DNA from 4 places in the Mixta hanseatica genome. Region 4 is predicted to be linked to each of the others. Evidence: predicted binding sites of a transcription regulator. Region 4 holds the regulator's gene; each other region holds the start of a gene.
The links. The regulator Fur, encoded in region 4, represses iron uptake genes when iron is present. The targets are predictions, from matches to a motif close to ATAATAATGAGAACNACTATCAA.
Positions count from the first base shown of each region.

Region 1: the regulator Fur is predicted to act here: its motif matches at 3,962-3,984, upstream of K6958_RS09310 (TonB-dependent siderophore receptor).
Region 2: the regulator Fur is predicted to act here: its motif matches at 5,056-5,078, upstream of fhuF (siderophore-iron reductase FhuF).
Region 3: the regulator Fur is predicted to act here: its motif matches at 2,539-2,561, upstream of feoA (ferrous iron transporter A).

Region 1 covers NZ_CP082904.1:1,909,785-1,917,594, forward strand. The annotation lists gene K6958_RS09290 (flagellar brake protein) at 1-591, opposite strand, end outside; gene K6958_RS09295 (glycine zipper domain-containing protein) at 807-1,004, shown strand; gene K6958_RS09300 (GlsB/YeaQ/YmgE family stress response membrane protein) at 1,018-1,266, shown strand; partial or broken gene K6958_RS09305 (KR domain-containing protein) at 1,384-1,599, shown strand; gene K6958_RS09310 (TonB-dependent siderophore receptor) at 1,721-3,871, opposite strand; gene treA (alpha,alpha-trehalase TreA) at 4,099-5,769, opposite strand; gene K6958_RS09320 (LysE family translocator) at 6,070-6,681, shown strand; gene K6958_RS09325 (hypothetical protein) at 6,644-6,955, shown strand; gene K6958_RS09330 (cupin domain-containing protein) at 7,089-7,433, shown strand; gene K6958_RS09335 (globin domain-containing protein) at 7,651-7,810, shown strand, end outside.
Region 2 covers NZ_CP082904.1:690,154-697,963, forward strand. The annotation lists gene K6958_RS03250 (methyl-accepting chemotaxis protein) at 1-1,315, shown strand, start outside; partial or broken gene K6958_RS21205 (CcdB family protein) at 1,405-1,494, opposite strand; gene K6958_RS03255 (PepSY-associated TM helix domain-containing protein) at 1,558-2,964, opposite strand; gene K6958_RS03260 (DUF2946 family protein) at 3,009-3,542, opposite strand; gene K6958_RS03265 (YbaK/EbsC family protein) at 3,606-4,082, opposite strand; gene fhuF (siderophore-iron reductase FhuF) at 4,215-5,009, opposite strand; gene K6958_RS03275 (diguanylate cyclase) at 5,389-6,489, opposite strand; gene K6958_RS03280 (DUF1435 family protein) at 6,728-7,012, shown strand; tRNA gene K6958_RS03285 (tRNA-Leu) at 7,239-7,325, opposite strand; tRNA gene K6958_RS03290 (tRNA-Leu) at 7,353-7,439, opposite strand; tRNA gene K6958_RS03295 (tRNA-Leu) at 7,474-7,560, opposite strand; gene rsmC (16S rRNA (guanine(1207)-N(2))-methyltransferase RsmC) at 7,693-7,810, opposite strand, start outside.
Region 3 covers NZ_CP082904.1:362,756-370,565, forward strand. The annotation lists gene feoB (Fe(2+) transporter permease subunit FeoB) at 1-2,257, opposite strand, end outside; gene feoA (ferrous iron transporter A) at 2,254-2,487, opposite strand; gene K6958_RS01640 (Tex family protein) at 2,621-4,945, opposite strand; gene greB (transcription elongation factor GreB) at 5,147-5,647, shown strand; gene yjbE (exopolysaccharide production protein YjbE) at 5,786-6,025, opposite strand; gene ompR (osmolarity response regulator transcription factor OmpR) at 6,565-7,284, shown strand; gene envZ (two-component system sensor histidine kinase EnvZ) at 7,281-7,810, shown strand, end outside.
Region 4 covers NZ_CP082904.1:1,382,138-1,389,947, reverse strand. The annotation lists gene pgm (phosphoglucomutase (alpha-D-glucose-1,6-bisphosphate-dependent)) at 1-806, opposite strand, end outside; gene seqA (replication initiation negative regulator SeqA) at 831-1,382, opposite strand; gene ybfF (esterase) at 1,635-2,399, shown strand; gene ybfE (LexA regulated protein) at 2,556-2,831, shown strand; gene fldA (flavodoxin FldA) at 2,971-3,501, shown strand; gene fur (ferric iron uptake transcriptional regulator) at 3,863-4,306, shown strand; gene mtr (tryptophan permease) at 4,419-5,669, opposite strand; gene glnS (glutamine--tRNA ligase) at 5,929-7,596, opposite strand; gene nagE (N-acetylglucosamine-specific PTS transporter subunit IIBC) at 7,752-7,810, opposite strand, start outside.

The sequences.
Region 1 (7,810 bases), 530 kb from region 4:
GGTAGTCCGTGCGCCCACGTGCAATAGCTGCGCATCTACCTGCAGCTCGCCATATTCACCCATATCCAGCCGCATGCCGCGCCAGATATCGCCGCTGGGAAGGTTCTCCGGCATTTCACCTTCCACCAGTACGCCCACGCCGCCCAGCGAAATATCCTGTAAGCGCAGACGCGCTTTGCCGCCTTCCGGCCAGGTGGCGTGACAGTAAAATATTGGGTCCAGCGGCGCGCTGATGCGAAAATATTCACGACGCTGAATCTGCAGCAGCTCTGCGGGCAGCGGGGCGCTGAAAGCGGGCAGGCCGCCAAAGTGCGCTTCGTGCAGCTGTTCCAGGCTGAATTCAACTTTCGCGCCTTTCATTTCAGCGTTGACGCGCAGGCTGTGCATTTCCAGCGTCACCTGATTATCGTAATCATTGCTGCCGTAATCGATCACCAGCAGTTCTTTATCAACGGACAGGATACGGCTGATAAACTGACCGCGCGCATGGGAAATCATGATCGGCGTGGCGTCACGCTCGATATCGCGCAGTACGCCCAATACTGCCAGCGTGCCGCGTTTGTAATATTGCTCATTGTCTGGCTCTTTCACTTCCCGCTCCAGTCTGTTGCTAAAAATTGCTGTAATCATCGTTATCCGCTGTTTATCGGCACTGAGGCGCCGAAATTTATAGTGTTTTTTACTTTTTGGATAAAAAAACTGCAAAAAGTTATCCCTGAAATCACATAGTTAGAATCATGTCCTATACTTGTTGCCAGAAGTGTGATGAACAGGTCAGCCGCTAACCGATCTCAGGAGGACTGGTAATGTTTTCGAAAAAACAAACGCGCGACAACCTGGACTATGCGCAGGAACGTACTTGCGAAGCAGGCAGTGAACTGTGTCGCGAAATGAACAACGTAACGCATCAGGCGTGTACGTATGTAAGAAGTAACCCCTGGGCGGGCGTTGGTGCCGGTGCCGTAGTGGGAATCATTGTTGGTATGTTAATTAGCCGTAAATAAGAAGGAGTTACAGATGGGAATTCTGTCATGGATCATTTTTGGTTTAATCGCCGGTATCATCGCTAAATGGATCATGCCGGGTAAAGATGGTGGTGGTTTCATTATTACCATTATTCTTGGCATCATCGGTGCCGTAGTCGGCGGCTGGATCAGTACCTTCTTTGGCTTCGGTCGCGTTGATGGCTTTAATTTCGGCAGCTTTGTGGTCGCGGTAATCGGTGCCATTGTGGTGCTGTTTATTTATCGCAAAGTGCGTCACTAAGCGGTAAATTCAGAAAAAGGAGGCTAAGGCCTCCTTTTTTTATGCCTGCGATGCTGCGTTCTGTATACGCTGCTGCTGCATCTGCGCAAAATGGCTTTCCAGCCAGTCGGCCAGCGGGCTGCACAGCACCAAAACGTGATTAACGCGGCGGAAGGGCGCATCGCCTCCGCCAGCCGTCAGGATTATGCCGAGGCGGCGGCGACGGTAATGACTCAGGCTGAGCCGACAGAAAAAGTTTATGAACTGGCGGGCGACAGCCGCATGCTGAGCAAGCTGATTGGCCGCGCCACGACGCCGTGGCAGGAAACCATCGCCGCCGCGCTCAAGGGTTAAATTCAGCACGAAATGCACAAAAGGAGGTTACGTTTGCCACGTAACCCCCTTAATCAACCGTCAGGCTTCAGGCGTTGTTAACCACGTTTGCGGCTAACACGCCTGATGCCGTTTTGCGTCGTCAGAAATCGTAACCGACGGTAGCGACCACGGATCGTTCCGCGCCCCAGTAGCAGTTGCCGGTGCCATAACAGGCGGCAACATATTTACGATCGGTGAGGTTATTTGCTGCGACCTGTACCCATGCGCCTTTCAGCTGGCTATTCCATTCGCCCAGATCGGCTTTCACCGACGCATCAAACAGGGTAACCGACGGCAGGCGAGTGGTGTTTTCATTATCCGCCCACTGTTTGCCGATATAGCGCACGCCCGCGCCGGTGCTAATACCGTAATCAAATTTGTAATTTGCCCATAGCGAGGCGATCTGATTCGGCGTTACGTATGGCGTATGGCCATCATTACCGTCAATAGCATCTTTGAAACGTACGCGCGTAACCGAATAGTTGGCGATAGTGCTGAAGCGCGGCGTAAGCTGATTGCGCGCCTCCAGCTCCAGCCCGCGGGAATGCACTTTCCCGGCTGGCTCGTAGAACGAGGTGTTCACAATGCGGTTGCCGACATCTTTTTGCGTCAGATCGTAAACCGCAATGGAGTACATATCAGAGGTACCGCTCGGCTGATACTTCACGCCTGCCTCATACTGCTCGGCGGTGGTCGGTTTTAACAGATCGCCGTTCGCATCCGGCAGGCTGGAAGGAGTAATCGCCTGGCTGTAGCTGACGTAAGGGGATACGCCATTATCGAAAGCATACAGTAGCGAGGCGCGGCCGCTAATATGGTCATCGGAACGACGGCGGCTGGTATCCGTCGCGTCGTTAGTGCTTTTCGCCACTAAACGATCGTAACGGCCGGAAAGGGTCATATGCCACTTATTCCATGCCATATCATCTTGCAGATAGACGCCCGCCTGATGATAACGACGCGTTTGATCATAAGCATACAGGCCAGGCACGCGAGCGGTGTCTGGATCGTAAGCGGTCTGCCAGAAGCGCGTGCCGCCTTCGCCGGTACGTGCGTTAAGCGGATCAACCCAGGCACTGGCATCCCACAGTTTGTTACGATACTGATGGTAATCGGCGCCCAACACCAGCGTATGCTGCACATCGCCGGTGTTGAAATCCGCTTCCAGCTGGTTATCGATAGCAAAAGCGTCCAGCGATGAGCGCTCGCCAGAATAATAACGATCCAACAGATTACTGTCGCCGCGCCAGCCAATTTGATACACCTGATCTAAATCGACGTTTGAATGGGTATAGCTGGCATTGGAACGGAAGGCCCAGGTATCGTTGAAGCGATGCGAAAACTCATAGCTGTAGATTTGCTCGCGGCGCTTAAACTGATCGAGCGAGCTTTCGCCATCGTAAAAGCCATTACTTAACTTCTTGCCGTTGTGTTCGGTAATGCTGCCTTCGCCCGGCACCGAGCCGTGATAACCGCCGGAAGGATCTTTTTGCAGATAGGCCTTCAATAATAAAGAGGTGTCGCTATCCGGCTGCCAGAGCAAAGAAGGGGAAATAGCATAGCGCTCTTCACGCGTATGGTCATACTGCGTATCGCTATGACGCGTAATACCGGTAATGCGGAACGCCCATTGATCGTTCAGCGCATTGGTGTAATCAAAGGCGGCGCCGGTGGTGGCATTATTCCCCGCCATCAGACGGAAATGGCCTTCCTGGGCAAACTGCGGACGTTTTGAGGTCATCATCACCAGCCCGCCCGGTACCGTTTGTCCGTACAGCGCGGAAGAGGGGCCTTTGATCACATCGATGCGTTCCAGGAACCAGGGATCAATCTGCAGCGCGTTATAGCTGCCGCCATCGGTCATCAGACGCAGGCCGTCCAGGAAGGTGTTATCGACATCGCCGCCGTGGAAGCCGCGCAGGGAAACCGTATCGTAGCGCGTCGCCGCACCGGCAAAGTTAGTAAACACGCCGGAGGAGTAGTTCAGTGCCTGGTTAACATCCATCGCGCCCTGATCTTCAATCTGCTGACGCGTCACCACCGAAACGGACTGGCCGGTAGTAATCAACGGCTGATCGGTTTTCGTGGCACCTTTACTGGTTTTAACGGTATAGCCAGAGGTGGGTGAATCGGCAGTTTCAGCGGGCTGAGCGGTTACCGTCAGCGTCTCTTCCGCCAGCGAAAAACCCGGGACGGCAAGCGCCAGTGAGCAAAGCAGCGCAGAACGTTTCAGGTTAAAAGGCATTCCCATGTGATATCCCTTAAGCAGAATCGAAAAGGCCGCCCGGTTACGGAGCGCGGCCAGAAGCATTACCGAGATGGCTAAATCATGTAACTGGAAAGACTAATGAGAATTATTATCTTTATCGATTGCCGATTCAAGATGTAATTTATCTGAATATTTCCAGATAAACCGTGGGGATTCAGTGGATTAAAAGGGAAGTCAGGTTGCCCGGCCAGGCGGCCGGGCGGGAAAAGTTACTGAGATTTTTTCATATCGCTAACATTATTACAGGTCACATCTTTCGGGCAGTACATATCCATCAGCTTCAGGGTGACGCCGTTAGTCCAGCCAAAGCCATCCTGCAACGGATATTCGCCGCCGCCGCCGCCGCCGAGGTTACCTTCCACCACATATTTTTCCACCAGCTTATGCTCGCGGTCATAGGTGGCCTGAACGTTATCAAGGAAGCGCATCCCGATATCTTTCGCCAGCGTTTGTTTGCCGTAGTGATTCAGGCCTTCAACGGCGACCCATTGCAGCGGCGCCCAGCCGTTAGGCGCATCCCACTGCTGGCCGTTATGCACGTTCGTCGTGACCAGACCGCCCGCTTTAACCAGCTGTTTTTCTACCGCAGCGGCGGTTTTCGCCGCCTGATCATCGCTGGCGGCCTGCATATAGAGCGGGAACAGCGCGGCAGCAGTCAGCTGCGTACGTACGCTGCTGCGTTTCCAGTCATAGTCGGCATACCAACCGCCTTCCGCATTCCACAGATAGCGGTTAATCGCTACCTGACGTTTCTCGGCCAGATCCGCGTAGCGTTGGCTGTCGCTCTGTTTATCGGCGGCTTTGCTGGCGTGCGCCAACGTTTTTTCCAGATGGAACAGCAGGGCGTTCAGATCGACCGGAACGATCTCTGTGGTGCGGATAGTAGAAAGATCGTTGGGATCGTCAAACCAACGTGAACTGAAGTCCCATCCGGATGCCGCGCCGGAGCGCAGATCGCGATACAGCTCCGCCTTATTGCGCTGTTTCGCTTTTTCGGCAGTGGCGATGTCATCCATATAAGATTCAGTACGCGGAACATCACGCGCATCCCAGTAGCGGTTCAGCACGGTGCCATCCTTCAGCTTCACGACGCGCTTGCTGGCGCTGCCGGCCGCTACGCTTTGCGCGTCCGCCATCCAGTATTGATACTCTTTTTGCAGCTGCGGCAGATATTTACTGTAGGTGCTTTCACCCGCATGCTGCGCCAGTAAATCCACCATCAGGCTGAAGAACGGCGGCTGCGAACGGCTCAGATAGTAGCTGCGGTTGCCGTTGGGAATATGACCATATTTATCCAGTTCGTGCGCAAAGTTATCCACCATATCCTGTACGCGATCCCAGTGGCCGCTTTCCGCCAGCCCCAACATGGTGAAATAGCTGTCCCAGTAGTAAATTTCACGGAAACGGCCGCCCGGCACCACATACGGTTTCGGCAGCGGCAGCAGGGAATCATACTGGTTAACTTTATCGGTAGTGCGCGTCAGCACCGGCCACAGGCCATCGATATGCTCACGCAAGCTTTGGCCGGCCGGCGGCACGTAGGCTTCACCTTTGGCTGGCAGCGTGAAGTTAGTATCAACAAAGCGGCGCAGATCGAAATTGCGCTGATTTTTTTGCATTTGCCAGTCGGCCAGAATAGAGGCGGGATTAAATTTCGGCACCGCATCGGCAAAAGTTTTCTGATCCGGGAAGAACTTTGCGGACTGCACTGCATGATAAAGCGGCCCCAGACGCACATCCGGCGGTTGCGGCGCCTGACTCTGCAGTTGCTGATCGTCCGCTGCCTGCGCATAAAAAGATCCCGTTGCCAGCGCGCCGGTAATCAGCAAAGGCAATAACAGCGCGCCTTTCCATTGAGAAGGTACGGCCTTTTTCGTCATCAGTATTCTCCTTGTCCAGACCAGACATGATCTGTAAGTGTTTGACCATTCAAAAAACTTTAGACGAAATTAAATAATTTGCCTGGCGTGAAGTCGGGAAATGTGAGTTGGATTAGGCTTTTACCTGCGCTACCGCCTTATTTCATCTGAGCGCTGTTATGTGGCTGTTCGGCGACGTCATGCGTTAACCATTGCGTTAATAACCAGTTGATTTTAAGTCTGTTAAAGGTTAAAAATTCTTATCTATTAGAGAGTTCCAGGGTGATTTTTTAGCTAAAACCCGCGCTTTTGGAGAAAGAGATGTCTGTCACGGATGCGCTTCTTGCCTATTCTTTTGCTGCCTTACTTCTGACGCTGACGCCAGGGCTTGATACCGCGCTTATCTTACGTACCGCAACCGTTGAAAGCAGGAAAAAAGCGTTTCATGCGGCGCTGGGGATCAATACCGGCTGCTTTATCTGGGGAGCGCTGGTGGCTTTTGGCCTGGGGGCGCTGCTGGCAGCGTCTGAACTGGGTTATAACCTGCTTAAATGGTGCGGCGCAGCTTATCTGTGTTGGTTAGGCTTACAGTTAATCCTTAAGCCGCGCAGGCAATTAGATATTCGCCAGACTGCGCATCCGTCCTCAACGAATTGGTTTATAAAAGGTATCGATTCATATCGTTATCGGTACGCTCTGGTCATCGTTGCTGATTACTGGCACGCGTTTCGCCCCCGGCTTATTAAAAAAATCGTTATTCGTTCAGTGGATGGATCGCGTTACGGGCGGCGTTTTCCTGTTGTTTGCCGCCAGGCTGGCGTTGAGCAACCGATAATCCTGCAACGAGTTGTGCCGGATAGCACGTTTAAAAGAGTAATAATGAAAGGAGCAAGAAATGATCGTCAGAACATGGCACGGATGTGTTCCGCTTAAATATGCTGAAGGTTTTGCCAGACATTTGGAAAAAACCGGGGTTGAGCATTCAAAAGGAACGCCAGGAAATCAGGGGGCGTATGTTCGTCGGGAAACCCAGGGAGAATGGGAACATTTCTTTCTGGCCACCTACTGGGAAGATCTGAAAGCAGTCAAAGCATTTGCCGGAGAAGAATACCAGGTTGCGGTCACTTATCCTGATGACGAGCAGTTCGAACTGCTTTCCGATCCTTACGTTTTTCAACATACCGTTCAGTCAGTTTCCGCTCTGTAGGGCGTTATGTTTGCCAGCCGTGCCGTTTCTCGTGGCTGGCTTTGCCCGCATGATTCTTTGCTCTGCCAGGCCAATGACGCATCACCAGCCTGGCGCGCTATAAACGTCGCTTAACCCGTATAAGAGAGAACCCATGATTTCCAGTGAAAACGCAGAGCACTATATCTGGGGTGAAAAGTGCGATGGATGGTATCTGGTAAATCGGCAGGATATGCTGATTATTCATGAGAAAATGCCGCCGGGCACCCAGGAAAAACGCCATTACCACTCCGTTTCCAGACAGTTTTTCTTTGTTCTTGAAGGCATTCTGACCATGGAACTGGCGGGGGAAATGCAGGAAATCGGTGCCAGACAGGGCATAGAAATTCCGCCTGGCGCGAAGCATCAGGCCCGAAACAGTTCTGATGCCGCCGTGGAGTTTATTGTTATTTCTCACCCCACCACGCGGGGCGATCGTTCAGACCTGACCGAAGGTTGATGCTCATCATCAAAGGCGGTTACGCGCCGGTTATGCTTTACATGCAAGGGGTGGTGATAATTCTTTTCTCGCGCAGCGCCATTCTTTATCGCCTGCGGCAGCTAAGCAATGAACTAAACCGCAGCATGCTTACAGGATCTATATTTAAAACAGCGTGCCCGGAAGGGCACGGGGTCACTTTTATCGTTGGAAGAGCTGAAAGCAATGTGAGGCAACTATGTTAAGTGAAAGGCAAAAAGAGCGGGTAAGGGCCACGGTACCGGTACTGAAAGAGAACGGCGAAGCTTTAACCGATTATTTTTATAAACGCATGTTAAAAAATAATCCTCGCCTGAAAGAAACGTTCAACATGGGCCATCAACGCAGCGGTGCTCAGG
Region 2 (7,810 bases), 690 kb from region 4:
GCCCTGGACCGGGCTGGTGAAAAACCGCTGTAAAAATGGTGACCATTACTGGGTGCGGGCAAACGTAGTGCCGGTGATCCGTAACGGTACTATTACCGGTCATATGTCGGTGCGTATTAAGCCGAGCGAGCAGGAAGTCGCGGCGGCAGAACAACTTTATCAGCAGATGCGCAACGGTAAACTGCGCGGCTGGCGGCTGCGTCAGGGGCTGCTGATACGTAGCGGCGCCTTAAGCCCGCTCTCATGGTTGAAAACAATGCCGCTGCGCTGGCGGATTCGCAGCGGCGTGGCGTTTTGCTGGCTGAGCATGGCGCTCAGCGCGCTGGCCGTCGGCCTGCAGGGCGGCGCGCTGGCCGCCTTTGGCGGACTGGCGCTGCTGATGGCGTTAATCACCTGCGGCTGGCTGGAATGGCAGATCTCCAGGCCGCTGGAAAAAGTGTGTCGCCAGGCGCTGGACGTGGCGACGGGCGCTTCACAGCAGGTTGATCATCTTGACCGTGTTGATGAAGTGGGCATGACGTTGCGGGCGGTTGGGCAGCTTGGCCTGATGTTCCGCTGGCTGGTTAAAGATGTACGCGATCAGGTGATGAGCGTGCATCAGGCCAGCGATGAACTGGCGCAGGGCAATGAAAAAATCGCCAGCCATACCGAACAGACGGCGGCCAGCGTGCAGCAAACCGCTGCGACCATGAATCAGATGACCACCACGGTTAACAGCAATGCGGAAAGCACCGGTCAGGCGAATAACTACTCAATGACCGCCAGCCAGGCGGCGGTACAGGGCGGAGAAGTGATGAAGCAGGTGGTCGGCACCATGGACGAAATTGCGCAAAGTTCGCAACAGATAGCCTCAATTACCGGCCTGATTGACAGCATCGCTTTCCAGACCAATATCCTGGCGCTGAACGCGGCGGTTGAGGCGGCGCGCGCCGGCGAACAGGGCAAAGGCTTTGCGGTAGTGGCCGGAGAGGTGCGCAATCTGGCGAAGCGTAGCGCCAACGCCGCCAGCGAGATCCGCGATTTGATCGCCGTCAGCGCGCTGAAAGTCCAGTCGGGCACCGGGCAGGTGCATCAGGCGGGTGAAACCATCGTCGATATCGTGGAAAAAGTGCAGAACGTGACAGAGCTGCTGCAGCAAATTAGCACCGCTACGCGTGAGCAAGGCACCGGCCTGAGCGAAGTCGGCAAGGCGGTTGAGGAACTGGATCGCATCACGCATCACAACGCTTCACTGGTGGAAGAGGGCGCGCAGGCCTCGGCACGGATGAAAAATCAGGCGCATCGGCTGGTGGAGGCGGTTGATGTGTTTCGTTAAACCAGCGCCGCAGTAAGACAACCCTGGCGGGCGTCGTGCAATGGCGTCCGCCCCGGCTTTCCAGAAAGGCGCGGTGATAAACCATAGCATTCCTGAATACGTACGCTCGCCATTTCATGGGTCATGACCAAATAATCTTCACCTTCAATTTGCAGCACGGGCGTTAAACACGCTACTGGCCTGGCGGTCATCGCAGGCACGAAATGGAAAACAGGCTGGCCGGAAGCCAGCCTGCAACAGCGCTATGCCCGCTGCGCGCGATACCAGCGCCAGGCATCCAGCAATAAAAACAGCAGCAGGCTGATGCCCATCAGCGGCAGGCTAAAAGCCAGAGCTATCAGCACCACCGACAGGATAAAGCGTAGGCTGAGGCTCATACGCCGCCACGCCTGCATCAGCGTATCCGCCGGATGATGTTGCGGCTGAGCGGGACGACGCTGCCACCACAGACGGTAGCCAAGCACAATCAGCACGCACAGCGCCAGGCCGAACAGTGCCAGCACCAGCTGATTCGCCACGCCGAACAGAATGCCCATATGCGCATCCACGCCCCAGCGCGTTAACTTCGCCAGCAGGCCAAAGTTGGCGAATTCAATTTTATCCGTAACGCGCCAGGTATGGGGATCCACCGCCACGGCATCCACCTGGGTGGGCCAGCGGCGATCGATCTCACCCACGATCCACGCTCTGTCCGCCTGATAAGAAGGGCGAATTTCCAGCTTCGCCGCGTCAATACCGTTGGCGCGCGCGGCAGCCAGCACGCCGTCAAACTGGGCGGCGCTTAACGGCGCATCCGGCGCATGATGCATCATATGCCCATGATGCTCCGCATGTTCATCCATCATCATCGGCGGCGCGTTGCTGGCAAGCTGCGTATTCACCGCCGGGGTCAGCCAGCCATAATGGGCGCGCAGGGCATTGATATTATCGCCGGCCCAGCGCGACCAGGTGAGGCCGGTGGCGGAGAAAAACAGCAGCCCGAGCAGCAGCGCAAGGCCCAGCAGGCTGTGCCAGCTACGCAGACGCAGCAGGCGTTGCGTACGCGAGGCGCCTGTTGTTTTGCTGCGACGCGGCGTGCGCTGTACCGCCCATAGCAGCGTGCCGCCCAGCGCGGCGACCCACATCCAGCTGGCGGCCAGCTCGCTGTAGTTACGCCCAATATCACCCAGCAGCAGGCTGCGATGGAGATAATCCAGCGTGGTGCGCAGCGGCAAAATCCCACTGGTGCCGTAGACGGTGAGATCGCCGCGTACCGCCAGCGTTTTCGGATCGATAAACAGAGCGCGCGTTTCTGATGGCGCGCTGTCGGCGAAGCGAAACATCACGCGTGTGGTCTCGGTATCGCTCGGTGCCGGGCGCACGGCGGCGATTTTCGCATCGCTGCCCGCGTAGGCCAGCGCCGCATCGATCTGTTTTGATAGCGGCTGTACGGGGCCGGGCGCATCGGTCGTCAGCTGTTGCGCATACAGGTAATTTTCAAGCTGCGGCGTTAATACATAGAGCGTGCCGGTGAGCGCGGCGGCAAAGATAAACGGGCCGATAAACAGACCGATGGTGAAGTGTAAACGACGCATAAGCTGCAGAAACGCCTGCGCGCTTTGCGTTTTTTCAATCTGTGCCGAGGCCGTCGGCACGATTTTTTCCGACATAATGGTTCCTTTGCCCGTTGGCGGGCTGTAGAGAAAGCGTTGGGTTAAACGAGTGAAAACCCGTTAACCGGCGGCCCGCGCGGTCGGAACCAAATGGGGATCCAGCTGGCGACAAAAGGCTGTAGCTGGAGAGGAGCGACTGGCACGGCCGCCTGTAGCAGCGTCCAGAGCTGCGGCAGGCGCACGGAGTCCAGCGGCAGATGAATCAGCAGTACGCAGTAGCCACAGGCGCTGTCGTCCATCATCGACATATGATAGTGCCGGGAATGAGAGGCAGCGGAAGCGGAATGAGGCGCGGCGCCTGGCTGCGCCGCCGTAGGGGGCGACGAGTGATGAGCGTGGCTGGCGGTCGGCGGGCTGTGTTGCCTGGCGACCTCTGCTGCGCAGCCATGGTCATGCCTTTCATCTTCCGCATCCATCGCCATTGCTGACATATGCGCCATCATTGGCGAGGCATAGCCATGCTGAGCCATCAGCGATTTAGAAATCACCGGGGCGATAAACAGCAGCAGCATAGCCAGCAGCGCCAGCCACGCCGGGAAACGGCTGCGGGCGATGGCAACATAAATCAGCGACACAGAAGATCCTGAACAAGATAACGGCGTAATTGTAGGCGAATTGCCAATACAGAAATCATTTTTTTAGGTTAAATCAGCGGGATTTTGGCAAACGTCGACCCATTCGGCCTCGGTAAGCTCCGCCATTTTATCCGGCGAGATACGTAGCGCGCTATGAGTCGCGCCTGCTGCCGGCAATACTTCGGCAAAGCGCCGCAGAGAAATATCGCAATAGACTGGCAGCGGATGCTCAAGGCCAAAGGGGCAGACGCCGCCGGGCGGATGGCCGGTCCAGTTCAGCACCTCATCGGTGGTTAACATGCGCGCCTTTGCCCCCAGCGTTTCTTTTAGCTTGCGATTATCCAGACGCAGATCGCCGCCGGTCACGATCAGGATCACCCGATTCTTTACCTTTAACGACAGGGTCTTCGCTATCTGCCCCGGCGCGACGCCGTGCGCTTTAGCGGCAAGAGCCACGGTTGCCGTGCTTTGACTAAGTTCAATAATCGGGATTTCAGGGGCACGCTCGGCAAAATACTGCCGTACAGACTCCAGGCTCATGTTGCGTTGCTCTTTACAATAAAACGGGGTGATAAAGCTGCCATAACCGAGGGGATCTGTAAACGACAGGCGGCGGGAAAGCGCCGCCTTACAAAAAAAGGGTTGATGACTTTTTGCCGTCAGAAGAGGGGATCAGACGGGCTTCAGGGTACAGTCGCCGCAACGTTCCACCGCGGGCAGCCGGTAGCGCTGACAGCAGCTGCGACGCTGCATCGCGCCGTCGCGCGGGATAACGGTACGGTAAAGCGGGTTATCGCTGCCGTCCAATAAATGACGCGAGAAAAACAGCGCATGTTCCAGCGTCAGCAGCGTGGCTTCATCTACCCAGCTTTTCATCTCGCCTAAAAACCAGTGCATCAGGTAGCCGGTATTATTCCAGATAAGTTTGGCGTTGATATCGCCATGCTGTTCAATGCCCTGTACCGCCGGGATTAAATGCCGCTGGATAAGACGATCGATACGCTGATGCGCATTCAGATAGCGCGCATCTTCGTCCTCCTGCACGTCGATCCAGAATTTAGCCGGACGACCGCTTTCATGGAACTGCAGATGAAAATGTTCCAGCGAGCAGTCGAGCGCGCGCTTCTCCATTACCAGCGCCAGCATCATCGGCGGCACAATCAGGCCAAAATACCACTGCGCCCAGAGCGACTGTAGCGGCTTTGCCTCACGCAGCATATCAGCATGCTCACGATAGATTTCATCGCTGTAGCGCGCCAGCAGGCGATTAAAGTGCGTGCTCTGTGACCATTCAGGCTGGATAAGCGTATCGTCAGGGGCGGCGTCGTTAAGCGTGATAAATTCAAGGAACCACGAGCGATGTTCGCTAAACAGACTATGCAGCACAGTGCTCAGCGAACTATCACTCTGCATAAAGATGACTGGAGACGAACCATACTCATAAGCCTGACGCGTAACAATGGCCATAGGGCTTCCTGTGTAATCGACTGCCGAAATGGAGATAAGAAAACAAATGATAATCGTTCTTGATTGTATCCAGGAAGGAATGCGCTAGCAAGTGGGAGAATGCAGTAAGTCGTCGTATTAACGTTACGGGAGATTTATCGGCTATAACCTGATAAAACGTCAGGTTTTAGTCAAAGGCAGAAAAACATCCTGCGCTATAGACAACCGGCGTATAAAAATTCCAGCAAAAAATAAATAGCGTTATTCTCGCCGTTGCCGATGGATTTTTTATTTAAACCAGGCCTGCAGAGAAGAAACTATTTGAATTACTTTAATTTGTATTAAGGAGAAAGATTTATCCCGGCTAAATAATCCTTTTATATAAATGCATCCTTAAACATCAGGCTATATCCGCCGGCGCTGAACGCAGATTAGCTTCGCAAAGTTCTTCCCAGGAAAGAATGGTATTTCTGCCGCGGTTTTTCGCCACATATAAAGCCCGATCGGCGTTGGCCAGCGCCTGTTCAAAATCTTCTTCGATTATCGGAGCAATACCGGCGCTAATAGTGACATGCGTAGAGACGCGATGGTTAAAACGATGGGGAATTTCCAGGTCCAGCACATGTTGACGAATACGTTCAGCCAGCTTCATGGCAATCGAACGATTAACGTTAGTCATCAGCACCAGAAACTCTTCGCCGCCGTAACGGGTGACTACATCCCGCGAGCGCACCGCATCACGAATCGCCGCAGAGACGCGCGTCAGCGCCTGATCGCCCATCGCATGCCCGTAGTTATCGTTATAAGATTTAAAATTATCGATATCGAGCAGCATCACGAAATGGCTGCCGGCATGGTTCTCCAGCAGGTTTTCCAGCCGGTTCTTCAAACCGCGCCGGTTATAGAGCCCGGTAAGCGGATCGAGCATACTCAGGTCGCTCCAGGTCTGCTTTTCTTCGTACAGCTGGAACAAGAGGCGTCGCGTAAAATGGTCGCTGCGGCGCTGCATCAGGCTCTGGAGCGTAAAGCCGAGCAGTGGCAGTGCGATGGTAAACAGCAGCGTTAGCGGATGCTGGCCGCGGTCGAGCAGCATAACGGTAAGCGAGGGCGGGGCAATGTGCAGGCAAAACGCCAGCAGATGTTCATTTAGCGAGATGGCGCTGATAAAGAAAACCGCCATCAGGCTGACCAGCAGGAAGCTGCCGTCAAAATAAAAAACCAGCTGGCTTTTATTCGCAATCAGCCATGACCACAGCACGCCGATAATAAAAGCGGTCAACGATAATATCGGCCATCTGGTGGCAGGCTTCAGGATCCAGAAGGTTAATTGCAATAAACTTATGATAACTATCAGCGTTGCCGGTAAAGAGAATGAAAGATTTTCTCCTTTATTTATCGGTAACATAAAAAAAAGTGATGTCGCCATGTTTAAAAAAAGAAAAAGCATTAACGACAGGCGATATTTGCTGTGCAGCAATTCTTCATAAGTTTGTAATTTCATTTTTATACACTCGGAACAGCCCTGAAATATCAAAGCGCCATTGCCATAGTAAAAATATTTACTCTGGAAAGGGTATTGAGCAGTTATTATTGGTATCTGGATTAGATTAATCCTGGCAATCTATCACTTTCTAACTGGTCTGTCATCTTCGTGTCTAAAGTTTCTACAAAGGAAACGTGCAAAATGATAAAAGCTACCATATGATACTGGTAATCATTATCATTTAGTGGTGACGGATATGCTGATGGCAATTATGGCGGCCTGCGGATTATGGGGCGTGAGCTGGATAATGGGAGAGCGCCTGCAAAGCGCGTGGAGTGTGTTGTTGCCTGGCGCGCTGATGCCGTTAGTGGCATCCATGAACCTGTCATTCGGCCAGTGGCGTTGGTTGTTATTGACGGCGCTGCTAATGACCGTAGTGATGCTGGTGCATCATCGGCTACGACGCTATATCTTGCTGCCTTCCTGTATCGCGCTCGCCGGCGCGTTGGCCGCGGTATCGGTGAATGCAGGCGCGCTGTAACGCAGGCAAAGCGTTTGTCGGGGGGTTAAGGATAGCCGTCCGGCAGCGGGTGAACTGATCATCGCATCGCTTTTCCGCGACAGGATTATCCGGCAAAGAACGGCCGCTTTTCAGACAATAAAGCAGGAAAAAATCGGGCTGTGAAACCGGGAGAAAATGTGATCGCCGGATAACGGCAGAGTCAAATCGGGGGAAACAGAGAGAAATAACAGAAGCGTGACAATATTGGTGCGAAGAGAGGGACTTGAACCCTCACGTCCGTTAAGACACTAACACCTGAAGCTAGCGCGTCTACCAATTCCGCCACCTTCGCATAACATTGTCTTCATATCACCGCATTTGGTGCGAAGAGAGGGACTTGAACCCTCACGTCCGTTAAGACACTAACACCTGAAGCTAGCGCGTCTACCAATTCCGCCACCTTCGCGCAGATGCTGTGCGATATGAATTTTTGTGGTCTTTGGTGCGAAGAGAGGGACTTGAACCCTCACGTCCGTTAAGACACTAACACCTGAAGCTAGCGCGTCTACCAATTCCGCCACCTTCGCATTCCGGCAATGCTTTACAGCACTGCAACCACGGAGGCGAATTCTGGAGATTTTTCCCGGGGACGTCAACAGATATTTATCGGCTCTGTTGCGATCGCTGTAAAAAGCAGCAGATCCCCGGGAGGTAAGGCTTTATTTGTCGCGGTTAGCAGCCTTAATGGCGCGGGCATCGCGTCCCCAGACGGCGCGGTAGACCTTAAAACGACCCGTTTGCGCCAGCACTTCATGATGGCCAAAGGTTTCGTCCAGC
Region 3 (7,810 bases), 1.0 Mb from region 4:
TGATGGGGATGCGCTGCGGCGGCAGTTTAACCCGTCGTAACAGCAGCAGCAGGGCGCTGTTAAACAGCAGCACCAGCAGGATCGTCAGGCTGCTGGCCAGCGGCTGCTCGTTGATGCGCGAGAACTGCCAGAACAGCGTAGAGAGAGAATAAGCGACGTTTAATCCCCAGAAGATGGAAAAACTCATCCAGCGACGGTTGCTTTCACGTGCAATCGCACCCATCACCGAAACGCAGGGAATATAGAGCAGTACGAACAGCAGATAGCTGAACGCGGCGGCATCGCTGCCAAACTGACGGCTCATGGTGCCCATTGCGCCGCCGGCCATGTCACCGTCGCCTTTGCTGGCCTCAATCGGGTTGGCCAGCACGCTCAGGGTTAGCGTATCTTTCAGTCCCTGCCAGGTTTCCGTTACCGCATCGGACAGCTCCGCCTTTAGGCTCCATTCGCTGGCGTTAAACGGCTCTTCGTGCAGTGCTTCGGCGGTATAGAGCGTATTCAGCGTACCGACCACCACCTCTTTCGCCATCGCGCCGGTCAGCAGGCCGACCGAAGCCTGCCAGTTATCAGGCTGGATACCGATAGGCATCAACAGCGGGGTAATGACGCGACTGACGCTGGCCAGCGCCGAATCGTTGATGCTGTTAACCGGCTGCCCGTTAAAGGAGAAACTGTTCAGCCCGCCAATCAGGATGCTGGCGACAACGATCACTTTCCCGGCGCGCAGCACAAAACCGCGCAACCGCTGCCAGGCCTGTAACAGCAGGCTTTTCAGGTGCGGGACATGCCAGCTTGGTAGCTCCATGACGAAAGGCGAAGCTTCGCCGCGCAGCAGCGTATGCTTTAACAGCAGCCCGGTTAGCACCGCCACCACAATGCCGGTCAGGTAGAGACTAAATACCGCCAGCGCGCCGTGGGTACCGAAAAAAGCGGCAGAGAACACGGCGAAAATCGCCAGCCTGGCCCCGCAAGAGATAAAAGGCGCCATCATTACCGTAATCAGCCGCTCACGCGGCGCATCCAGCGTACGGGCGCCCATTACCGAGGGAACGTTGCAGCCAAAGCCGACAATCAGCGGCACAAAGGATTTGCCCGGCAGGCCAAGCGACTGCATCAGTCGATCGACGACGAACGCGGCGCGTGCCATATAGCCGGAATCCTCCATAAAAGAGAGGAACAGATACATCAAACCAATCTGCGGCACCAGCGGCAGCACCGTATTGATGCCGCCCCCCACGCCCTGAGCGAGAAACAGCGTCAGCCAGACGGGGAAATGCAGCGTAGCGCCAAGCCACTGCATGCCATGGATAAACAGCGCTGCGGAGCCAATATCAAACAGCGGCTGGAGCGCGCCGCCGATATTGATCGCCAGCACGAACATCAAATACATCATCAGCAAAAAGATTGGCAAGCCCAGCCAGCGGTTCAGTACCAGGTTATCCAGCCGCTGCGACAGCCGATGCGGCGCCATCATATGCTGATTGCTGATGTCGGCGCACAGCGTCGCCAATGTCTTATAGCGCGCGGCGACGATGTTGACCGCCGTATCTGCTGACAGCTGATCTTCCAGCTCGTCTAAACGCTGTAGCGCCAGATCGCCCACCTGCTGGCGGCTATAGATATCGCCCTCCAGTAGCTGTAGCGCCAGCCAGCGCCGTTGCTGTGGGCTGTCGCTGACCGACATCGCCGCCGCCAGTCGATCGACGGCGCTGTTTAGCTCTGGCGGATAGCATACTTTCAGCGGCGCGCAGGCAGGAACGCCTTTATCAATCAGCTGCTTCAGGCGATCCAGCCCGCTGCCGCGCGTTGATACCACCGGCACCACCGGGCAGCCGAGACGTTGCGCCAGCGCGGGAATATCGATGGTAATGCGTTGGCTTTCGGCCATATCCAGCATATTGAGCGCCACGATGCAGGGCACGCCCAGCTCACGCAGCTGTAAGGTGAGGTAGAGGTTGCGCTCAAGGTTACAGGCGTCAACCACATTAATCAGCAGGTCCGCCTGCTGGCTTAAGACAAAGTGGCAGGCGATCTGCTCATCGAGCGAAGCCTGCTGAGAAATGGTGGTGAGCGAATAGGTGCCGGGAAGATCGATTAAATTCACCCGCGTGTCGCCGGCGATAAAAAAGCCCTCTTTGCGCTCTACGGTTACGCCGGCCCAGTTGCCAACGCGCTGACGCGCGCCGGTAAGCTGATTAAACAGGGTGGTTTTCCCGGCATTCGGGTTGCCTAACAGGCCGATAGTGCAGTTTTTCATGCCACCTCCGCTATCGGCTGAAGCTGCAGCAGCGCCAAATCCTTTTTGCGCAGCATCAGGCTGACGCGCCCCGTCTGGATCTGTAGCGGATCGCCCAGCGGCGCAATACGCAGTACTTGAAAACAGGCGCCGGGCAGCAGGCCCAGGGAAAGCAACTTTTGCCGGTAAGCAGGGCTAACGGCAGAAGAAAAACCCAGGATTTGATAGTGTTGGCGGGCAACTAGTGGCATAGGGTGCACCTCATTGACTGTCGCTTAAGGCGGCAAGAACAAAACGGCACCATATTAATGAGAACGATTATCGTTAATGTTGATTTAGAACAAACATACGATAAAGGGCGGCGCCAGGCCGCCCATAAAATTGTTAGCGTTTTTTACCCAACGCCGCGGCCAGCGCATCGCCCATGGCGCTATTGCCAGCGACGGGGCTATTGCCGCGCGCGCGCTGCTTCGCCGCCGGACGCTGATGGCTGCGCTCCTGGCTACGCGGCGCGGCGCGCGACGGCGTTTCGCCCGGCTGCTCATCCAGACGCATGGTCAACGCAATACGCTTACGCTGCAAGTCCACCTCCAGCACCTTGACCTTAACGATATCGCCCGCTTTCACCACGGTATGCGGATCTTCGACAAACTTGTCGGAGAGCGAAGAGATATGCACCAGACCATCCTGATGGACGCCGATATCGACAAAGGCGCCAAAATTGGTGACGTTAGTTACCGCGCCTTCCAGTACCATGCCCGGCAGCAGATCGTTCATCGTCTCTACGCCTTCGGCAAACTGCGCCGTCTTGAATTCCGGACGCGGATCGCGGCCTGGCTTTTCCAGCTCTTTCAGGATGTCGCTGACCGTCGGCACGCCGAAACGCTCATCGGTAAAGTCAACCGCCTTAAGATTACGCAGCTCATTCGGGTTGCCCATCAGTTCACGCAGCGACTGACGGGTAGCCTCCAGAATGCGTTCAACCACCGGATAAGCTTCCGGATGCACCGTTGAGGCGTCCAGCGGGTTATCACCCTGGTTAATACGCAGGAAGCCGGCGCACTGTTCAAAGGCTTTCGGTCCGAGACGGCTGACTTTCAGCAGCTGCTGACGGCTGCGGAAGCGGCCGTTCTCGTCGCGCCAGTTCACGATGTTTTGCGCCATCATGCGCGTCAGGCCGGCCACGCGGGTCAGCAACGCCACCGAGGCGGTATTCAGATCGACGCCGACGGCGTTTACGCAGTCTTCCACCACCGCATCCAGCTTTTTCGCCAGCTGGCTTTGGCTGACGTCATGCTGATACTGGCCCACGCCGATCGATTTCGGATCGATTTTTACCAGCTCCGCCAGCGGATCCTGCAGGCGACGCGCAATAGATACCGCGCCGCGCAGGGAAACATCCAGATCGGGGAATTCCAGCGCCGCCAGTTCAGAGGCCGAATAGACCGATGCGCCCGCTTCGCTGACGATCACTTTTTGCGCCGTCACCTGCGGGAACTGCTTCTGGACTTCCAGGAAGAAACGCTCGGTTTCGCGGGATGCGGTGCCGTTGCCGATCGCCACCAGCTCTACCTGATGACGCGTGCAGAGCGCCGCGACGGCCGCCGCAGCTTTCGCCGCCTGACCGGTATGCGGATAGATGGTATCGGTGGCGACCAGCTTGCCGGTGGCATCCACTACGGCAACTTTTACCCCGGTACGCAGGCCCGGATCGAGGCCCATAGTGGCGCGCATGCCTGCCGGCGCCGCCATCAGCAGATCGTGTAGGTTACGGGCGAAGACGTTAATCGCCTCTTCTTCCGCACGCTCGCGCACGCTGCCCATCAGTTCGGTTTCCAGATGTAGCAGCACTTTAATGCGCCAGGTCCAGCTCACTACCGCTTTACGCCAGCTATCCGCCGGCGCATTGTTCAGACGCAGGTTCAGATGCTCGCTGATAAGCTGTTCGCCATAGCTTTCACGCGGCGGCTCATCGAACTGCGGATCGGGGTTGAGCGACAGCTGCAGTACGCCTTCGTTGCGGCCACGGAACATCGCCAGCGCACGATGCGAAGGCACCGTCGACAGCGCTTCGTGATGATCGAAATAGTCGCGGAATTTCGCGCCTTCTTCCTCTTTTCCGACAACCACGCGTGACACCAGATGCGCATTTTTCCACAGATAATCGCGCACTTTCGCCAGCAGCGCGGCATCCTCCGCGAAACGTTCCATCAGGATATAGCGCGCGCCATCCAGCGCGGCTTTAACGTCGGCGACGCCTTTATCGGCATCGACAAAACGGGCGGCCAACTGTTCCGGCTCCTGCGACGGATCCTGCCACAGCGCATCTGCCAGCGGCTCCAGACCAGCTTCGATAGCGATCTGTCCACGCGTGCGGCGTTTCGGTTTATAGGGAAGGTAAAGGTCTTCGAGTTCGGTTTTGCTCAGCGTGCCGTTAATCGCGGCGGCGAGCTCATCGCTGAGTTTGCCCTGTTCCGCAACGGATTTCAGGATGGCCTGGCGGCGATCTTCCAGCTCTCGCAGGTAACCGAGCCGGGTTTCCAGCTGTCGCAGCTGGGTATCATCAAGCCCGCCGGTAACTTCCTTACGGTAACGTGCGATAAACGGCACGGTGTTCCCTTCGTCCAGCAGGCGGATTGCGGCATCAACTTGTTCAGCCCGCGCCTGAAGTTCACCCGCAATAATGCGGTTCAGTGAATCATTCATCATCGGTTCAACTATCTTGCTAACAGAGTTTGAGAAATAGCGGACAGTTATACGGATTGACGGGCGAAATTGCCAGCGATGCGGCGCGCTTTAGGCCATATTCCGAGAGCGATGTACCACTGGGCGTTTTTGATGTTGTACCATAAGCGCCAGAGGGCGGCGCGAGGCTGTCGGACCGTTAGTTTTAGCAGACAGGATGGGTGTGTGAAGACACAACTGATTACCCGTGAAGGTTATAACAAGCTCAGGGCGGAACACGATTATCTGTGGAAAGAGAAGCGCCCGGAGATCACTAAAATCGTCTCATGGGCGGCCAGCCTGGGCGATCGCTCTGAAAACGCGGATTATACCTACAACAAGCGCCTGCTGCGCCAGATTGACCGGCGGGTGCGCTATTTACGTAAATGTCTGGCCGAACTGAAAATCGTCGATTATTCGCCACAGCAGGAAGGCAAAGTCTTTTTCGGCGCGTGGGTCGAGGTGGAAAACGAGCAGGGCGAGGTAAAATGCTTTCGGATTGTCGGGCCAGATGAGATCTATGGCGAGGTGAAAAACTATATCTCGGTGGATTCACCGATGGCGCGTGCGCTGATTAAAAAAGAGGTGGATGACGAAGTCAGCGTCAATACGCCGGAAGGGGAAAAAATCTGGTTTATTAACCGTATCGAATATCGTCAGAACCCGGATGATAACGCTGCGGTGTAAGCCATGCCGCAGGATAAAAAAGAAACGGAGAATAATGACTTTTTCAAGAAAGCCCGGGCAACGCTTATTCTCCGGTGGCGAAAGACAACAGCAACAAAGTTTTTATAATTTTGATCTGCGGTGGTGCCTTAATACAGCTTAATGTGGGATGGTGCTGGTGGTCGTGGTGGTGGCCGTAGTGGAACCGTCGCCGCCGCCTGCGGTGGCAAGGGCCAGGCCCAGCAGCGCGCCGACAACCGCTACGCCTTCCGCATCGGAGGCGCCTTTCGCTTCGGTGGTGGCCTGAGCGCCAGCGGCTGCGCCGCCTGCCGGCTCGTTAGCCATTACATATCCACTGGCAAACAGAGCCAGCGAGCAAATCAACATTATCTTGTTCATATTTATTCCCGGCTGATAAATAAACAACGTTTGTCGGGGGAGAATATAGGTTTGTCAGGGCGGCGCTGAAAAGCGTTGTTTTCTAACGAATAAGGTTAACTTGAGTTATTGCTGGATCGGTCTTGCCTCCGCTGCGAATATTCCTGGCTGAGCGTAATGGTAAAAAAATAAACACCAGTTTTTTCTGCTAATAGTTGGACTCAGGGCGCAGTAATCTGACACTTAATAACCGGGTAACGAGCCAGTACCCTAAGAGCGGCAGGGCGGAATAAGCTAACCTGCTGTTTTGGCATGACAAAAGTTTACATTTAGCATTCTGAGCCAGCGATGAGCAGAGTTTTCCGGCGTATTTCAGAAAAGACGGATCGAACGGTGGCATACTATTCGGCAGGATAAAAGCGAAATAAACGCAATATAAGCTGCTGTTTAATATGCTTTGTAACAATTTCGGCTAGAATACAAACCATTAATGGCTGTCACAGTTACGCTTCTTTTTTAACAATACCAGCTCGGGCAATAGCGCCTTTGGGAGTATCGAAATGCAAGAAAACTACAAAATTCTGGTCGTCGATGATGATATGCGCCTGCGTGCGTTGCTGGAGCGTTATCTGACTGAACAGGGTTTTCAGGTGCGCAGCGTCGCTAACGCCGAGCAAATGGATCGCCTGTTAACCCGCGAATCCTTCCACCTGATGGTGCTTGACCTGATGTTGCCGGGCGAAGATGGCCTGTCGATTTGTCGTCGCTTGCGTAGCCAAAGTAATCCGATGCCGATCATTATGGTGACGGCAAAAGGCGAAGAGGTTGATCGTATCGTTGGGCTGGAAATTGGCGCGGATGACTATATTCCGAAGCCGTTCAACCCGCGCGAACTGTTAGCGCGTATTCGCGCCGTGCTGCGTCGCCAGGCGAATGAACTGCCGGGCGCGCCTTCGCAGGAAGAGGCGGTTATCGCTTTCGGCAAGTTCAAGCTGAACCTGGGCACCCGTGAAATGTTCCGTGAAGATGAGCCGATGCCGTTAACCAGCGGCGAGTTTGCGGTGTTAAAGGCGCTGGTAAGCCATCCGCGTGAGCCGCTGTCGCGCGATAAGCTGATGAACCTTGCCCGCGGCCGTGAATACAGCGCTATGGAGCGTTCTATCGACGTGCAAATTTCCCGCCTGCGCCGCATGGTGGAAGAAGATCCGGCGCATCCGCGCTATATCCAGACCGTTTGGGGCCTGGGCTACGTTTTTGTACCGGACGGCACTAAAGCATGAGGCGGCTCCGCTTTTCTCCCCGCAGTTCCTTTGCTCGCACGTTGCTGCTGATCGTCACGTTGCTGTTTGTCAGCCTGGTCACCACCTATCTGGTGGTGCTTAACTTCGCCATTCTTCCCAGCCTGCAGCAGTTCAACAAGGTGCTGGCGTATGAAGTGCGTATGTTAATGACCGACCGGCTGCAGCTGGAAGACGGCACGCAGCTGGAAGTGCCGCCTGCTTTTCGGCGTGAAATTTACCGCGAGCTGGGGATTTCGCTGTATACCAATGCGGCGGCGGAGGAGAGCGGATTACGCTGGGCGCAGCACTATCAGTTTTTAAGCGACCAGATGGCGCGCCAGCTTGGCGGCCCGACCGATGTGCGGGTCGAGGTGAATAAAAACTCGCCCGTGGTCTGGCTAAAAACCTGGTTGTCGCCGGATATCTGGGTACGCGTGCCGTTGACCGAAATTCACCAGGGCGACTTCTCGCCGCTGTTCCGCTACACGCTGGCGATTATGCTGTTGGCGATTGGCGGCGCCTGGCT
Region 4 (7,810 bases):
ATGAAGCGGAAGGTCTGATCGATAGCGTCGTTAACGATGGTTAAATCCAGCTGATAATGCTCAGCGATACGTTTCCAGTATTCCATACCGGAGCCGCCCAGCGGATCAACGCCGATTTTCAGGCCCGCTTTTTTAATCGCGTCCATATCCACTACCTGCGCCAGACCTTCAATATAAGGCTGGATCAGATCTTTTTCCTGAATATGGCCGCTGGCCCACGCCTGCTCCAGAGGCAGGCGTTTAACCTCTTGCAGATCGTTTTGAATCAGCTGGTTAGCGCGATCTTCCACCACTTTGGTGACGTTCGTGTCAGCCGGGCCGCCGTTTGGCGGATTGTATTTAATCCCACCATCTTCCGGCGGATTATGGGAAGGCGTAATTACGATGCCGTCAGCTTGGGTGCCGCCCGCTTTGTTATGCTCAAGGATTGCGTTGGAGATGGCCGGCGTCGGCGTATAGCCGTTATCCTGCTGCACAATCACATCCACGCCGTTAGCCGCTAACACTTCCAGCACGGAAATGATCGCCGGCTCGGACAGCGCGTGCGTATCTTTACCCACGTAGCAAGGGCCAGTAATCCCATTCTTTTTACGTTCTTCAGCAATGGCCTGGGCGATAGCCAGAATATGGGTTTCATTGAAACTCTGACGCGCGGCGCTGCCGCGATGCCCTGAGGTGCCAAATTTCACCGCATGTTCCGCATTCCCTTTTTCTGGCTGCAGAACGTAATACTGGGATGTTAATTGTGCAACGTTAATCAAATCGCTCTGCTGGGCTGGCTGCCCGGCACGGGGGTGATTGGCCATTGGCGCTTCTCCCTGACGCTTCAGTTAAATGGTGCCGCAAACCTTATCTGACAGCTCCGGAGGGAACTGCATAGCCAGCATGATGTGCTCCACCATGCTGCATTTGCGGCCTGTGTTAGTGTTGGTGATCACCCAATACGGCGTACCGGGAACATGCTTCGGCTTGGTATGGGTGCCATGCTGCAACAGTGTTTGTTCATCGCCGGCAAAGTAAACGCGCGTGCGTCCCTGCAGCGATGCAGTGGCCTCGGCAAACGCGTCGGGATCAAGACGATAAAGCGTCGATAAAATCAACATGAAGCGATTTACCGCTTTATTCTGCTCGGCGTACTCATCAGAGAGTAGCAGCTCACGCACCGCCCGCACGCGATCTTGCGCGCGCGTGGTGGGCTTGCTGGCTTCATTTTCCTGACGCACGCTAACGGCAGGCGCCGGGGTCGCAGCGGCGACCGGCGCGCTCTGACCCGCGGTAAATTTCAACATCCGGCGTAAAATGTCGGAGGCGCTTTCACCAATGTGCTGCGTGTGGCTGGCAATATAGCGATAGAGTTCTTCGTCGACTTCAATCGTTTTCATCTTTATCCGTACGGTAATTGCTTGTGGCAGAACCAGCCGCAGCGCGTAGTAGCAAATTTCAGCTGTACAATCTGTGCGCTGGTTCTAACATAAGGATTATAAAGTTAAATCCTGCGGGTCGGTAGCGACGTTGGCGCTTGCAGGCAAAAGTCAGAATATGCCGCAAAGCCACCCGGCAAACAACCACTCACCAGCAGGCAGTCTATAAACCATGATAACCTATGCTTTCCTTTCAACTGTAAGAACTTTGCCATGAATTTGAATACTCGCCTGCAAACTGAACAGTCCGATCCCAACGCCCTTCCCATCCTGCTTATTCATGGCCTGTTCGGCAGCCTGGATAATTTAGGCGTGCTGGCGCGCGGCTTAAAAGCGGATCGCCCGTTGATTCAGGTGGATGTGCGCAATCATGGCCTGTCGCCGCGCAGCGACGAGATGTCTTATCGGGCGATGGCGCAGGATATGCTGGATACGCTGGATGCGCACGGCATAGATAAATTAGCGGTAATCGGCCACTCCATGGGCGGAAAAATCGCCATGACCATGACGGCGCTGGCGCCCGAGCGCATCGAACAGCTGGTGCTGGTAGATATCGCCCCGGTTGATTATCGCACCCGACGTCACGATGAAATTTTTGCCGCCGTGAATGCCGTCACCGCCGCACAGGTGCAGCTGCGCAGCGAAGCCGCCAGCGTGATGCGCGAGATTCTTGCTGAAGAAGGGGTGATTCAGTTTCTGCTGAAATCTTTTCATGAGGGCGCATGGCGTTTTAACGTCCCGGCGCTGTGGGACAACTACACTGCCATCTCCGGCTGGGAAGAGGTGCCTGCCTGGCGTGGGCCGGCGCTGTTTATTCGCGGCGAACTGTCACCCTATCTTGATGATATTCATCGTAATGCTTTGCTGGCGCAGTTTCCCGCAGCGCGTGCGCATGTGATTGCCGGCGCCGGGCACTGGGTTCATGCTGAAAAACCGGATGCGGTGCTACGGGCCGTGCGGCGTTTTTTAGCACTGTAAAAGCAATATGTTAACGGGTCGACAAAGATTGTTCTCGCTCTTACGTCAGGGTATGATGGCGCGCTAAAATTTTGCCGCCGAAAAACTGGCGGCAAACCGGCCCAAAACGTCACCATGCGCGGCGCAAACGCGCAGCCCATTCAGTATCACGATTCTATGGCAAAAGAACAAACGGACCGGACCACGCTCGATCTCTTCGCAGATGAACGTCGCCCGGGACGCCCGAAAACCAGTCCGCTGTCGCGTGATGAACAACTTCGTATCAACAAGCGCAACCAGCTGAAGCGTGACAAAGTCCGCGGGTTACGGCGCGTTGAACTGAAGATGAACAGTGAGGCCGTCGATGCGCTTAACGCAATGGCGGCCGAACGTGGCGTCAGCCGCAGCGAGCTGATCGAAGAGATGATTCTCGCCCAGTTGCAGGCGCTTTGAACGGCTGGCAGAAGCGCACTAAGAAACAAATGCAGCGGCTTTACGAGTTCCGCCTCCTGACGGTCTCTGCTATTATTGCCGTAATCTGCAGACAACGGGCAGTTACCATATATTTAAGTTTCAAGAGGTTACTAAACTCATGGCAATCGTAGGTATTTTCTTTGGCAGCGATACCGGCAATACAGAAAATATTGCAAAGATGATCCAGAAACAGCTCGGTAGCGATGTTGCCGAAGTGCATGATATTGCCAAGAGCAGTAAAGAAGATCTGGAAGCTTTTGATATTCTGCTGTTAGGTATCCCGACCTGGTACTACGGCGAAGCGCAGTGCGACTGGGATGATTTTTTCCCAACGCTGGAAGAGATCGACTTCAACGGTAAACTGGTGGCGCTGTTTGGCTGCGGCGACCAGGAAGATTACGCAGAATACTTCTGCGATGCGATGGGCACCATCCGCGATATCATTGAGCCGAACGGTGCGGTGATCGTAGGCCACTGGCCAACCGAAGGCTACCATTTCGAAGCGTCGAAAGGCCTGGCGGACGATAAACACTTCCTCGGTTTAGCGATTGATGAAGACCGTCAGCCCGAATTGACTAACGAACGCGTGGATAAATGGGTTAAACAGATTTATGCAGAACTGCACCTGCAGGAAATTCTGGAAGCCTGATTTCGTGCGCAATGTGCTGTAAATCACATCGCGTAACAGGTTTTTCCTATAGAAATGATAGGTACGGGTTTGAAAATTTTATCATTGAGTCGGTAGAATACCCGTATCGGTCACGCGCTTTCCTGCCGTCGTGCTGTAAAGCGGCAGGATTAAGCGAAATGTAAACACAGCATCATATGGGCATGAACAACGCCGGACGTAGCGATCTTCTCTTTACTTCCACTTGCGATTTCACGCGCACCCTTACGGTTTTCATTTCGAAGCATCAGTTCTATAATGAGACGCTATTAGCTTAGCGTCGACCGATGTTCATGGCTGTTCAGCCACATTGTGACTAGCAAAGTAACAGGACAATATCCGCATGACTGACAATAACACCGCATTAAAGAAGGCCGGCCTGAAGGTCACTCTTCCGCGACTAAAAATCCTGGAAGTGCTTCAGGGACCAGAGAGCCATCACGTCAGTGCGGAAGAGTTATATAAGCGTCTGATTGATATGGGCGAAGAGATTGGGCTGGCGACGGTTTATCGCGTCCTGAACCAGTTCGACGATGCCGGTATCGTTACGCGCCATAACTTCGAAGGCGGCAAATCCGTTTTCGAACTGACCCAGCAGCAGCACCACGATCATCTGATCTGCCTGGACTGCGGTAAGGTTATTGAATTTAGTGATGAGTCTATCGAATCTCGCCAGCGTGAAATCGCCACGCGTCACGGCATTAAACTGACCAACCACAGTCTCTATCTGTATGGTCACTGCGCGTCAGGCGACTGCCGCGAAGACGAAACACTACACGATAAATAATCAATTATGCTATGCAGTAATCTGAAAACCGGTGCTCAGGCACCGGTTTTTTTATGGCTGCGTGCTGCCGTTCCAGGCGCGTTAAACCGCGAGCATCGTCCCGGAAATAATTTTAGCGGGCGTATACCGGCAGCAGATCGGCGTAGCTGAGTAGCGAAACGATAATATTCAGGACGGCAAACAGTAGCACCAGCAGTACGGGCAGGTTGCCTCCTTTTAAACGCCAGCCCTGAAAGTGCGGGAAGCGTTGCCGGGCGCGCCAGACCAGCAGCGCCGGCGTGATAACGGCCCATACGGTTGCTGCCAGCCCGGCATAACCAATCGCCACCAGAAAGCCGTTCGGCCAGATAAGCGCCGCGGAGAGCGGAACGACAAAGGTGATAACAGTGGTTTTTAACCGACCTGTCGCGCCGTTATCCATTTTCAACAGATCGGCCAGATAATCAAATAGCCCCAGCGTAACACCCAGAAAGGAACTGGCAACGGCAAAAGTGGAAAAGACGGTAAGCAGCACGCTCAGCGAGGCGCTTTGCAGTAAATTGCCCAGGGCATCAACCAGCGCATCAATATTGCCGCCGCGCTGGGCGATCGCAATAAAGTCCACGCGCGGAATATTTCCCATGGTGCCGACAATCCAGACCAGATAAATCATCAGCGCCGCTACGGTTCCCAGCAGCAGGCAGCGTGCGACTTTTTTGCCCTCGCCCCGGTAATACTCAATCAGACCGGAAATATTGCCGTGATAGCCAAATGAAGCCAGGCAAAAAGGAATCACCATCCAGCCATAACGCAGATAATGGCTTTCCGTGCCGCCGACATCAAACAGCAGCGCTGACCTGACATGACCGAGCAGACCGCCAAACAGCAGAAAGAAAGTGATCACTTTCGCGCCGAGGAAAATCAGCGTCACGCGGCTGACCGCGGCGGTTCCCAGCCAGACAAACAGCGCCACCAGCAGCGTAAAGCCCAGCCCCGCCGCCCTGGCGGATACCGGCAGCGCCAGCGCAGCGAAAGTATGCTGCAAAATAGCGCCGCTGGCCGAGATATAGGCATAGGTCAAAATGCCCAGCACAAACAGAATGGATGCCCCGTTAAGCACGTTCCAGCGCTGGCCCAGCAGATCGCGCGTCAGCGTATCGAAACCTGCCCCGCGGGGATAGTGCAGACTGGTCTCAAGGAACATCAGCCCGGAGAGCAGCATGCATAGCCAGGTAAATAATAAGATAGCTGACGACCAGCTAAACCAGGCGCCGGACATCACCACCGGCAGAGAAAACATACCGGCTCCTACCACCGTACCGGTAATAATCAGCGTGCCCCATAATATTGAGGGGAGTTTGCTGGCGGAAACCGCTGTTTCCATAACGCATCCTTAGAATGATATCTGTTTATTTATTGTTCAAATGGCACTCTGTCTGGCAGAGAAGCTATTAAGGCAGATATTCTACCTGATAGCGAACTCATGAACTAGTACATAACAGCGTAAATGAATAAAATCTAATGATGGGATAAAACGCGCGGCCATTTTCCGCTGCGCCACGCTTTCCCTTCCTGCACGCGGGCGAAAAATTTAGCGCATAAAAAAGGCGGCTCCGGGAGCCGCCTTTGATCATTGAAATAGCTTATTCGCCGCTTTTAGCCCAGGTATCACGCAGGCCAACGGTACGGTTAAATACCAGGTGTTGCGGGCTGGAGTAAACGCTGTCGGCGCAGAAGTAGCCTTCGCGTTCAAACTGGTAAGGAGAAGTCGCTTCCGCCTGCTTCAGACCCGGCTCGACAAAGCCCTGTTTAATCACCAGCGATTCCGGGTTAATGGTCGCCAGGAAATCTTCCGCCGCTCCCGGATTCGGCACGCTAAACAGGCGATCGTAAAGACGAAACTCAGCCGGCGCCGCATGTTCTGCCGATACCCAGTGGATAACCCCTTTCACTTTACGGCCATCGGCCGGATCTTTGCTCAGCGTATCAACATCGCAGGTGCAGAAAATACAGGTAATATTGCCATCTTCATCTTTCGCCACCCGCTCGGCACGGATAACGTAAGCGTTACGCAGGCGCACTTCTTTACCCAGTACCAGACGCTTGTACTGCTTGTTGGCTTCTTCACGGAAGTCAGCCCGGTCGATCCAGACTTCACGGCTAAACGGCACCGAACGCGTACCCATCTCTGGCTTATTCGGATGATTCGGCATGCTGATGATCTCTTCATGACCCGCAGGCAGGTTTTCAATCACCACTTTCAACGGATCGAGCACGGCCATCGCGCGCGGCGCATTCTCATTCAGATCGTCGCGAATACAGGATTCCAGCGCGGCCATTTCCACGATGTTGTCCTGCTTGGTCACGCCGATGCGGCGGCAGAAATCACGAATAGAGGCGGCGGTATAACCACGACGACGCAGACCAGAAACGGTAAGCATGCGCGGATCGTCCCAGCCTTCCACCACTTTCTCTGTTACCAGCAGGTTCAGCTTACGCTTGGACATAATGGCGTATTCAAGATTCAGGCGGGAAAACTCGTACTGACGCGGATGAACCGGGATAGTGATGTTATCCAGCACCCAATCATACAGGCGGCGGTTATCCTGGAACTCCAGCGTACAGAGCGAATGGGTGATCCCTTCCAGCGCATCGGAAATGCAATGGGTGAAGTCATACATCGGATAGATGCACCACTTGTTGCCGGTCTGATGATGCTCGGCAAACTTCACGCGGTAGATGACCGGATCGCGCATCACGATAAAGCTTGAGGCCATATCGATTTTCGCGCGCAGGCAGGCGGTGCCTTCGGCGAATTCGCCGTTACGCATTTTCTCAAACAGCGCCAGGTTTTCTTCTACGCTACGATCGCGGTACGGGCTGTTTTTGCCCGGCGAGGTCAGCGTGCCGCGATATTCACGGATCTGCTCCGGCGACAGCTCATCGACATAGGCCAGGCCTTTATTGATTAGTTCGATGGCGTAGTGATAAAGCTGGTCAAAATAGTTGGAGGAGTAACGCACTTCACCACTCCACTGGAACCCCAGCCATTGCACATCACGCTTGATAGACTCGACATACTCGATATCTTCTTTTGCCGGGTTGGTATCGTCAAAACGCAGGTTGCATTCACCCTGATAATCTTGCGCGATGCCAAAGTTCAGGCAGATCGATTTTGCGTGACCAATATGCAGATAGCCATTTGGCTCCGGTGGAAAACGGGTATGCACACTGCTGTGCTTGCCGCTCGCCAAATCTTCGTCGATGATCTGACGAATAAAATTAGTTGGGCGGGCTTCAGCCTCACTCATCACTGTATCCTCAACACGAAATGTCTGGTCGTTATAACCATGAAATAACCGATATGATCCACAAAGCGTGCAAGGGAAACAACCGTTTGTTGGCGCTGAGGCAGAAAAAAGGCAGGAATCGCTTCCTGCCCGTTGAGGTTTAACGCAGAGGCGGGTTATTTCTGGATTTCGTACAGTTTGCTTTCGCCAGCCACCACCGTTCCGCTCGCCAGCA